One region of the Pseudoalteromonas sp. HF66 genome, then DNA from elsewhere that is predicted to be linked to it. Evidence: predicted binding sites of a transcription regulator. Region 1 holds the regulator's gene; the other holds the start of a gene.
What was found. The regulator LexA, encoded in region 1, represses DNA repair genes until DNA is damaged. The targets are predictions, from matches to a motif close to TACTGTATNNNNATACAGTA.

Region 1 (5,466 bases):
TCCTGAGTCGGTTCTTTCGAATGTTTTTAACTGGTCGAAATAAGCGGCGACAGAGCTGAAATTATCAGGATTATTGTCTTCTATTTCGTCGTACCAAAGGTAGGTTTCGTCACTCCATGAACGTAACCACATCTTCTCGGTAAACTCAGAGCCAGCAGTATCTGGGTAAGGCTGATTATTGTTATAAGGATCATTGCCTGTGCGCGGTAAAGCGCATTGATCTTTAAATTCACTTGATGGCTCAAAAACACCAGCGGTCCAAGTGGGTTCTGAACTTGTTGTGTTGTTATTGCTCGAAGAGCCACCGCCGCCACCGCAGCCAGATAGAGACGCGCCTGAGACTGCTAAAAATATTGCTAAGGCGAGTTTATTATTGTTAAACATATTTGCTTCCTTTCCGATAGTATTTCTTAAAAATTAGCAATTACTGTATCTGAAAGCAATAAATTGTAGCGCCTCAAATGTAAATGAATGTGCTTTTAGTTATAAAGACTTACGGTTACTAATTTCAGCTACTTTGAGCTTCTGCCATGACTCAAATAGCTTACGTTGTTTGTTAGATATTTTTAAGCCATAGGTTTTTTGCATATAAAAGTAGGTATCGGCTATTTGCTTTCTTGCATAAATCGGTGGCTCAAATACACGTTGCTTAAAATCGATTTTTACTGGGCAAGCTCCATAACTGGCACTAGATGTTGCGACTATTCCGTAGCGAAAATTAGAACGGTCTGCATTGATCTCGCCAATAGCTGGAGCGAGGTTATTTATGTCGGCTTCCATTTGACGAAATTTTTCACTGACCTTAATGCAGTTTTTACGTCCGCCATCCTGCCAGCATTGTAATTGATGACCAAACTCCCACGCAGGTACTATATGCTCCCATTCTATTCTTTTTGCTCGAGCGTTTTCGTTTCCTGAGCGGGTAATGGCGTTTCTTGGAATATAACCACAAGCTTCAGGGTCTGGTACAAGCTTTTTACCTTGGCGCTTTATATCGCAGCCACAATATAAGCTTTTACTATTGCTTGGTAGATTCTTAATTAAGTGCTTTTTTGCACTGTAAAAGCTCGAAAATTGTTTAGCGGATACAGGGAAAGTAAAAATTAAACAAAGGGTTAAATATAAAAATAAACGCATATCCATCACATCAGTGAACTACAGGAGTAGCTATTTTAGAGCTACTATTCTAAAAAGGAAAAGTTTTTCAACTCAGCTATAGTTGTTAGGCCGTTTTATTAGAGGAATTACAACTATGTTATTAGGTGCCTTTTCTGTGAGTTTAAATGTGAAAGATATCCATGCTTCAAAGCAGTTTTATGAAAAACTAGGCTTTAAAGAATTTGCCGGCGAAATCGAGCAGCATTGGTTAATAATGAAAAATGGTGAACATTTAATAGGTTTGTTTCAAGGCATGTTTGATAAAACCATGCTGACCTTTAACCCAGGCTGGGATCAAAATGCTGAGGCACTGGTAGAGTTTGCCACTTTTGAGCAATTAGCCGCGCATTTTCAGCAACAAGGGTTAGAAATACAAAAAGCCGGTGACGCGAGTTTTATTATCACCGACCCAGATGGCAACCCTATTTTGATTGACCAGCACGTTTAGCAGGCTTTTTACGTTTTAAACGAATGTTCTGTAGCAATAAAATAATCCCCGTAATACAAAACAGTACGCTGGTGGCCGAAAAGCTAATTAGAAGTGGGTTATTAAAGTTTTCGCGCTCATCATAATCCATGATGTGTAGCATCCAGAAAAAGTCGAAAATGCGCCATAGGGAGCTGCGCACTGTAATGACTTTACCGGTTTGGCTATCTAAATATAAGGTTGTTGTCAGCCAATCATCAAAACTCACTTGCCAAACATTGGCCTTGTGAGCTACTTCTCTTGGTCCTTTGGTTAACAGCTGTGCTTGCGTGATATTTGCGTTAATAAGTAAGTGAGTTCTCGCGTTTTCAATTATTTGTGCTTTATTCGGCGCAGGCATTTTATCACCTGTTCTGCCATCAAAATTAAAGGAGCCGCTCGGTGCCGTGACTTCTATGATTGGCGACTCTAAAAAGTGGCTGTACTTGATACTTTCAATTTGTTCAAATTGTGCCGTTATTTTATCGATAGAAGCAGAGTAGTCTGACACTAAAAAAGGGTTACTTAGACTGCGATTTGCTAGATGTTTTCCATGCACTTTTTCAAGCGGCAATGAACTCATTACAAGCCCACCTAATAGCCAAAAAAAGATCTGCAAAGCAAGTAAATAGCCTAGCCATTTATGCCCTTTACGAGCATATTTGAACATGCGTTTATTCATTACCACCCCGTTATTATTGTTATATGGGCGCTATTTTAGGTTGTTTAGCTGTATTGCCAATGCGGCAAAATGTCGCATTAACTGTATTCTAGATTTGGTATATATACAAAACTGAGTTAAAGTTTCAGTCGATATCAATAGAGGATAAAAACGAGAGTATGTCGGAAATTCAATTTTTAAATGTAGATCTGGAGCTTGAATCAAAGCACGATATTAGTGCGCTTGTTGCTGATTTGAAGAAAAACGCTATGGTTTTACATTATGACCAAGATGAATACCGTCAACTTGCACGCATTGAAGCAACTGCAGATATCAGCTCTCCAGACAAAGCGATTAACCAGCTTTGCGAATTAATTGAATCTTGCTCGCGCAATGCATTAAAGCAGTGGTTATCTTGTTCAAAACGTACATTTGATTTAGGTTTTGAATCGGGTAACTCGCCAAAGTGCTTTAACCAACCCCTGCATGCAGATACCTTGTTACGTATCTCAGCAATTGGCGCAGGGATTGAAATTACTATTTATCCAGTCGAAAAGTAAACTGAATTTAGCGCTCTACGACTGCTGCGGTCATTCTTGATACGCAGCACAGCTCCCCAGCAGCATTGGTAATTTTGATATCCCAAACAGAGGTGCGCTTACCTAAATGAAGTGGTCTGGCCGTTGCCGTTAATGTCCCTTTTCGAGACGCTTTTATGTGGTTGGCATTAATCTCTTGACCAACAGCATAGAATTTATTGAAATCAATCACAAAGTTGGCTGCATAGCTTGCCACTGTTTCTGCTAACACAACGTTTGCTCCGCCATGAACCATGCCCATAGGGTTATGGTGTTCAGGAATTGCAGGCATGGTGGCCACTAAATAATCATCGCCAATTTCAGTCACCTCAATACCCATCGTTTTCATTAAAGTGCCTTGCCCGGTTACTCCTTGTTCCAAGTCTTTACATTGCTCCAGCGTGATTGGGTGGTGCCAAATACTCATTGTGTTTCCTTAACATGCGAATTAAAGCTAATACCTTATGGCATCTTTCATTGCGGTTCAATGTTAGTTTTGTAGCAATATGATGGAGTTAATTTAAATTTGCGATTTTCAAATAACTGTATATACTCACAGTTAAATGTACTGTATGGAAAACCAGTTGTATGCGCCCATTAACTAAACGCCAATCGCAAATCTTAGAACTAATTAAAGTCTTTATTAAAGATACAGGCATGCCGCCAACACGCGCTGAAATAGCTCAAACATTGGGTTTTAAAAGCGCCAACGCCGCTGAAGAACATCTAAAAGCACTGGCAAAAAAAGGCATGATCAAAATGAAGCCTGGAGCGAGTCGTGGTATTCAGTTGATTGAAGAAGATGAACCTGAGCAGTTAGGTTTACCTTTGATTGGCCGTGTTGCAGCTGGTGAGCCAATTTTGGCTCAGGAGCATGTCGAAAGTCATTGCCAAGTTGACCCTACGTTATTTAAACCAGCCGCTGACTTTTTACTACGTGTAAATGGCATGAGTATGAAAGATATTGGTATTATGGACGGTGACTTGCTTGCAGTACATAGAACACAAGTTGCTGAAAATGGACAAGTTGTTGTAGCTCGAGTTGATGAAGATGTAACTGTTAAGCGGCTAGAAAAAGCAGGTCGGAAAGTACTTTTACACGCTGAAAACGAAGAGTTCTCACCTATTGAGGTTGACCTTGAGCATGAATCTTTCAATATTGAAGGGTTAGCTGTAGGAGTCATTCGTAACGCTGACTGGATGTAGTTGTCCCTTATTTGGTGCACTAAATTGACTCAATTTGGTGCGCCATTGTGATTTTGCCACTTAATTAGGATTTGTGAATCCTTACTCTTTATTTAAAGCCTTATATGGCGCAGTTTTCCTCTCTTTTTGTATATTCTTCGTAAACCATAACATTAAATAACGCGCTGATTATAGTTGTTATTTCTGCACCAAAATAAACATTTATTATCACTAAAACTTGCTTATTGGTCATTTTTTAACTAATTGGTTAAAGCAATGTATTAACACCTGATTAATAAAAAGACACAAAAATGTGCGAGGTGTTAGACAGGGGGCCAGTATCATAAGTGAGTTAAAATGATACGTAGTCGCTCTGAACAATAAAAAAAACGAATGGGCACCTTGCTGTATCGCCTTTTCGCTTTGCGTCTTGCAATAGCATCTAAAGGAGCCGTCACATGGGTAAACTGCGTTACGCCTTGTGGCTTATATTGGTTGCACTCCCAGAAATTGTATTGGCAAATAGTCAATACAATATGCGAAAAGGGGTGACTGATATAAGTAATAATGTTTATGAGTTACACATGACGATATTTATTATCTGTTGTGTAATCGGCATCATCGTATTTGCGGTGATGTTTTGGGCTTTAATACACCACCGTAAATCTAAAGGGGCCAAGCCTGCCCAATTTCATGAAAGTACAAAAGTTGAAATACTTTGGACTGCCATTCCATTTGTCATCTTAATAGCCATGGCTGTGCCTGCCACAAAAACTCTCATTGCTATGGAAGATGCCTCTAAAGCTGATATCACAATTAAAGTGACAGGCTCGCAATGGAAGTGGCATTACGAATATATGGGTGAAGATATAGCCTATTACTCAATCCTATCTACACCAAAAGATCAAATAGACAATCAGGCAGAAAAAACGGAGCATTATTTGCTTGAGGTAGATAAACCGCTAGTGCTTCCTATCAATAAAAAAGTCCGCTTTTTAATGACCTCAGACGATGTTATTCATTCGTGGTGGGTTCCTGATTTTGCAGTTAAAAAGGACGCAAACCCGGGATTTATCAATGAAGCGTGGACACGTATTAACGAACCAGGTGTTTACCGTGGTCAATGTGCAGAACTATGCGGTAAAGATCATGGTTTTATGCCTGTTGTGGTGAAAGCCTTACCTGAAGATGAATTTGCTAATTGGCTTGCAGATGCTAAGGAAGAAAAGGCTAATGCAGCAGCCGCTGATGCTGCTTTGCTTGATCAAACATTACCTAAAGAAGAGCTTATGGTCTTAGGTGAGCAAGTGTATATGGCAAGTTGTGCTGCATGTCACCAGCCTACTGGTATGGGCTTACCAGGCGTGTTTCCTGCACTTAAAGGCAGTCCCATTGTATTAGGTGATGTAAAAGATCAC
Region 2 (5,466 bases), on a different contig from region 1:
TGCGTTTATGTGTAATGGCTAAAAATACCATCACTAAAGTAAGCAGCCCCAACAACGGCAGGGGCATTAATAATGAGCCAATGATCTTTTTAATTTCAAACATATATCAATGCTATTGTCTGTGACAGATAATGCTATGTTAGTTATTTTGCCTTGCTTTAGCGACCGTTATTTTGCTTACACGTATTTAAAAAGTGGCGATAAACAGGGTTATCTTTCATATTTTTTTTCATCGCTAAATACATAGGGCGTGTAAGACCTAATGCACCTAACGGAATAGACTTAATAAGCCCTTGGCTTTCATAAGGGGTGACTAGCCAATCTGGTAATGCTGCAACTCCCATACCTGCGCTCACTAATTGGAAAATCAATAAGCCTTGGTCAACAGTTTTAAGGGTGCCATCAAATCGTGCATTTTGAATGAAATGTTTAAAGATATCTTGGCGCTCACGCGGAATAGGGTAAGAAATAATTGTTTCGTTCTTTAAATCAAGGGCCGTGACATAGGCTTTTTTTGCCAATTCATGATCCGGTGCAACGATTAGTTTTAATTTAAAATCAAACAGGTGAGCATATTCAAGCTGATCTGGTTCACGGATATCAGAAGTCAGCACTAGATCTAATTCATCATTAATTAAATCTGGGATAGCGTCGTAACTAAAGCCGCGCTCGTAATCAATTTTAATATCAGGCCAAAAGTTATTAAATTCTTTTATGGTTGGTAGCAACCAATGAAAGCAGGCATGACACTCAACACTTAAACGTAAATTTGATATTGGCTGATTCAGGCTTTCCTTTAAGCGACATTTCGTTGCTTCAACTCGAGGTAATACCTCGTTAGCAAGTTCCAGAAGTAACATACCTTGTGGTGTGAAGCGCACAGGCTGTGTCTTACGTTCAAACAGTTGGCAATCTAACTTATTCTCAAGATCTTTAATTTGATGCGATAAAGCCGATTGAGTTAGAAATAACTCACGCGCTGTATTGACCAAAGAGCCTGTTTCTTTAAGGGTCGCTATGGTTTTTAAGTGTTTTATATCAATCATCTTTAAAAAATCTCATGAAAAATGTGAGTCTGACTCAGATTACGAACATACTACGCCTTAGAATTATTTTTTTCAACGTCTAGACGTCTAAAATTGGCGATTAATTTAACCGCTTTTTTACAATACGCCTTCCTATAAATAATTGACAGCGTTGTCATGTAATTGTTTGTATTTTAGTTATGAAATTATATGAATTTACCTCAAGTTGAAACTTGCTATTTTAATAGTGTTATAGCTTGCGAGAACTAACTTGATATTTATTTTCAATTAATAGTAGTAGGGTAGAGCTGTTCGCTAAGGTATTATTTTTTATAATGTTATTATCTAAAACAATGGTAGTTTTATTTTTCATAGGGATGTCTGTGTTGCGTACTGTATTTTTACTCTGTGTTTGTTGGGTTATGCCTGCTTTTGCTGGCACTATTAACAGCCAGTTTCCGACAGAAATTGACCCACATGGTCACTATGTTTTTTATTCACATGGTTTTATTGTAGAAGGGCATAACCCTAAGCCTGTTCACAAAACCTTTGGGATTTATGATTTTGTTGCCGTAAAAGAAGCGCTTGCAGATGAGAGCTATCATTTAATTGCTTACCATAGACCAAAAGGCACTGAACCTTTTGTGTTTGCGGAAAAGCTTGCAGCAGACGTTGAAGCATTAATAACTGCCGGTGTTGCTGAATCAAACATCAGTTTGGTTGGTTTTTCAAGGGGTGGGGCATTGTCGATAATGGCAGCCAATGAACTTAAACGTACAAATATCAACTTAATTATTTTAGCTGGTTGTGCTGGTTTAATTAAAAAGCTCCCATCAGTTAAAGCTTACGGCAAGGTTTACTCTATCTTTGAACGTTCAGATCAGGTTGGCTCTTGTCAATTTTTAATTGATAGGAATGAGGTAACCAAGTTCGAAGAAATAAGCATCAATACAGGGCTTTCACATGGCGCATTTTATAAGCCAAAAGATGAATGGGTGTTACCTATTAAGAAGTGGCTAAAGGATTAACTATGCCTTATATATTGTTATTTTTAGCGATTAGTGTTTTCGGAATAAGCTTTTCAAGCGATGCTGAGCCGTTTACGTTGCCGCGCACTGATACAGTTTTGCTTAAAGATAAACAATCAGACAACGAATACCCAATCACTATTAAACTGCCACCTAGCTACCAAAAGCAAAGTCATAAACGCTACCCTGTGGTGTATCTATTAGATGCAAATTATAGTTTGCCAATTGCCTCTGGTGCTAGTCGCTTTATGATGAATTCGGGGTCCATTGAAGAGGTGATTATCGTTGCTATAGGATACCAAAAAGGCATGTCTGGGCTTAATAGCCGTATTTATGACTACACCCCATTTGAAGATAAAAATTGGCAGCGACAGACTGGGGGAGCAAGAAACTACCTCAATTATTTAAAACAATCCGTATTGCCCTATATTGATGCTCACTACAGAACAAGCCAAAAAAACACCTTGGTCGGTAACTCGCTTGGTGGTTTATTTGCAGCCTATACCTTGTTTACTGAGCCTACGCTTTTTTCTAGTTATGTCATAGGTAGCCCTTCAGTGTGGTTTAAGCAGCATGACCTTTTAGCTTTACCTGTGGTGTCCACGAGCAAAACAACTAAAGTGTATATTGGTATCGGAGAACTTGAGGAAAGTGAAGGTGAACAAATGGTTTCGGGCGCAAGGCTATTAGCAGCTAAAATTAATAAACAAAGCGGCGCGCTGGTTACAACAAATTTATTTGTTATCCCTCAGGCACGCCATGCAACAGCATTCCCAACAACGATTACCCAAGCCTTAGACTGGATTTACCAGGTTAATGATAACTAAAGAGCGTGACACTTTTTATATTTTTTGCCGCTACCACAAGGGCATTCATCATTACGGCCAATTTTAATATCTGCAACTGGCGTTATATCACCATCTAGGTAACGCCATAGGCCATCTTCTTTAATAAAACGCGATTTTTCGTGTAACTCACAATACAAGTTTTGGTAAAAGTAATTTGCTTTAAATTCTACAAAACCTTCTTGATCATTATGTTCAGTATCTAAAACACTGAGTTTGGTAAAACGGCAGCTATTAGCAAAATCTTTGATTTCGCGAACCGGGTTAGCGGCTTGCTGGCTTTGTGCATAGGTACTAAATACATATTTAGCATCTTTTAGCGCGTAGGCACTAAAACGAGAACGCATAAGTTGCTCTGGGTTATCAGCTTGGCTTGCACCTGTATGAAAAGGTTGGCAGCAAAGCTCGTAAGTCAATTCGCTGCCACAAGGACAAAGGGAGTGTGTGAGTGATGTCATAACAACTTACCTAAAACTATAAATTGTTATTTTAACAAGCCTATTGTGGCTGCGGTACTAAATTGTTTAATTGGGCGCTTTTTGTAAAACAATAAAACTTAGCAGATGCCTGCTCAAGGTTTAAGTTCATCGAATCAAGTTGATGATTGCTTACAATATCTGTCCATGTGATTACAGCAGCAAAATTACCGTTATGTAATGCTGAGCTAAGTACGTACTCAAGGTTAACTAAATGCTTTTGTCTTATCACAAGCAGTTTGCTGGTATCAATCGAACACGAATCTAATAACGCTTTACTAGGAACATGATCAGGAGCAATTAATAGGGTCCATGCATTTTGGCTATTGTAATGATGCAATACCTTTAATAGTTCAAAGGTTGCTGATATTTCGTCTTCAATTTGAATTAAGTTAACAGACGCTTTGTCGTTATCTTGTTGGTAGCTTTTAACTGTTCTTAAGGTAATTGGCTGTAACATAACTTTCACTCACTGGTTGTTTATACAGTATGTGTATACAGTAGTTTATACAGTATTCTTGCGCAAGTACTTTTTTGCTATTTTTTAACCAATAATTCAGTTTTATTTTAATTAAAATAATTTAGTTGTTATTAAACAATTGGTTATGGTTTTGTGTTGAAGGTTGAAAAAGGTGAGAAATTTACCGCTAAAGCTATACAGTATTTTATACAGTACTATGTAAATAGCTAAGTTTTGCTTCTATACAGGTATTTTGCATAAAAAAGCCGGTATAGAAACCGGCTCTTAATCTTTGTAGTTCTGCTATTTATCTAAGTAGGTATTTAAAAACTCAAGATATGCGTTTGAGGCTTTTATACGGTTTTCCTTTTTAGTAAACCCATGGCCTTCATCATCGAATAATACATATTCGACAGGCACACCATTTGCTTTTACAGCGGCAACGAGCTCATCGCTTTCAACTTGTAAAACGCGAGGGTCGTTAGCACCTTGAATCACCATTAAAGGCTTAGTGATGTTTTTAGCATGAAATAGTGGCGAAATTGCACGGTGACGTTCACCGTCTGTCGCGGGGTCGCCCATTTCGTCATACAGCGCCTTTTTAAAGCTTTCCCACCATGGTGGAATCGAGTTTAAGGTTCTAACCCAATTCGTTACACCAAAAATATTAATGCCGACTTTAAACTCTTCAGGTTCGAAGGCAAGTGCAGCAGCAGTCATAAAACCACCATAGCTGCCCCCTATGATGCCAATTTTATCAGCATCGACCCAATCTAGGCTTTGCAGGTGTTTTTTACCGTAAACGATATCTTGTAAATCGTCAGTGCCATGCTTTTTGTCATCTAAATGGAAGAAGGTTTTACCGTAACCTGAGCTACCTCGGTTATTGACTGCAAAAATGGCATAACCATGATTTACTAGATGTTGCTGCATAGCACTATATCCAGTGCGGCTTTGTCCACCAGGGCCGCCATGCACCCATACTAAAGCAGGTACTTTGTTGTTGCTGTTGGCTTGCTTAGGCTTGTATAAAACTCCCGGAATTTCTAAACCATCAAAGCTTTTAAAGCGCACAATGGTGCTTTCAACCAAGTCACTTTGATCAATTGCATCACTTAATGTATTGGTTAATTGTTTAGCTTTCGACTCACCGACTTGCCATACAAATAGGTTGCTTGGAGAGGTGTCTGAATTTAGGTAAAACGCCATGGTTTTTTCATCAGCTGAAAAATTTACACCGCGTAAGTTACCAGCAGGCAGTGATGGCATGGCAATACCTTTACCTGTGGTGGTATCGATTATCGACACCTTAGTGCTTGCATCAGCATTAACACCGCTTACTTGGTAACGGCCAGATTTAGAGAAGTAAATAAAGCTTACATCCCACTCATCTTTGAGGGCAGGGCTGTGCTCACCGGTAGTTAAATCATAACGCCATACTTCTGCAAACTCACCCTTAGCATCAGTTGAGTAGTACAATGATTTACTGTCTCTTGAAAATGTTTCAGGGCCGTATTTAGCGTCGCCGTCATGGCGGGTAATGAGCTCTGGTTTCAGAGTTTTTTTACGCGTATCGAGAATAAAAACATCGCTGTCTTTGTTCGAATTGTTTTTCGATAAAGCAATAAAGCG

Region 2: a site for LexA is predicted at 3,858-3,877, ahead of HCZ11_RS04450 (SulA-like leucine-rich domain-containing protein). Genes of this name have one in related genera too.

The regions. Positions count from the first base shown of each region.
Region 1 is NZ_JAATOU010000009.1:144,197-149,662, reverse strand. Features, by position in the region: gene HCZ11_RS11195 (S41 family peptidase) at 1-384, opposite strand, end outside; gene HCZ11_RS11190 (endonuclease) at 484-1,137, opposite strand; gene HCZ11_RS11185 (VOC family protein) at 1,253-1,606, shown strand; gene HCZ11_RS11180 (hypothetical protein) at 1,581-2,306, opposite strand; gene HCZ11_RS11175 (hypothetical protein) at 2,465-2,845, shown strand; gene HCZ11_RS11170 (PaaI family thioesterase) at 2,853-3,290, opposite strand; gene lexA (transcriptional repressor LexA) at 3,452-4,069, shown strand; gene coxB (cytochrome c oxidase subunit II) at 4,507-5,466, shown strand, end outside.
Region 2 is NZ_JAATOU010000003.1:22,940-28,405, forward strand. Features, by position in the region: gene HCZ11_RS04425 (YdcF family protein) at 1-103, opposite strand, end outside; gene HCZ11_RS04430 (LysR substrate-binding domain-containing protein) at 159-1,046, opposite strand; gene HCZ11_RS04435 (alpha/beta fold hydrolase) at 1,361-2,053, shown strand; gene HCZ11_RS04440 (alpha/beta hydrolase) at 2,056-2,880, shown strand; gene HCZ11_RS04445 (YchJ family protein) at 2,877-3,356, opposite strand; gene HCZ11_RS04450 (SulA-like leucine-rich domain-containing protein) at 3,397-3,834, opposite strand; gene HCZ11_RS04455 (S9 family peptidase) at 4,138-5,466, opposite strand, start outside.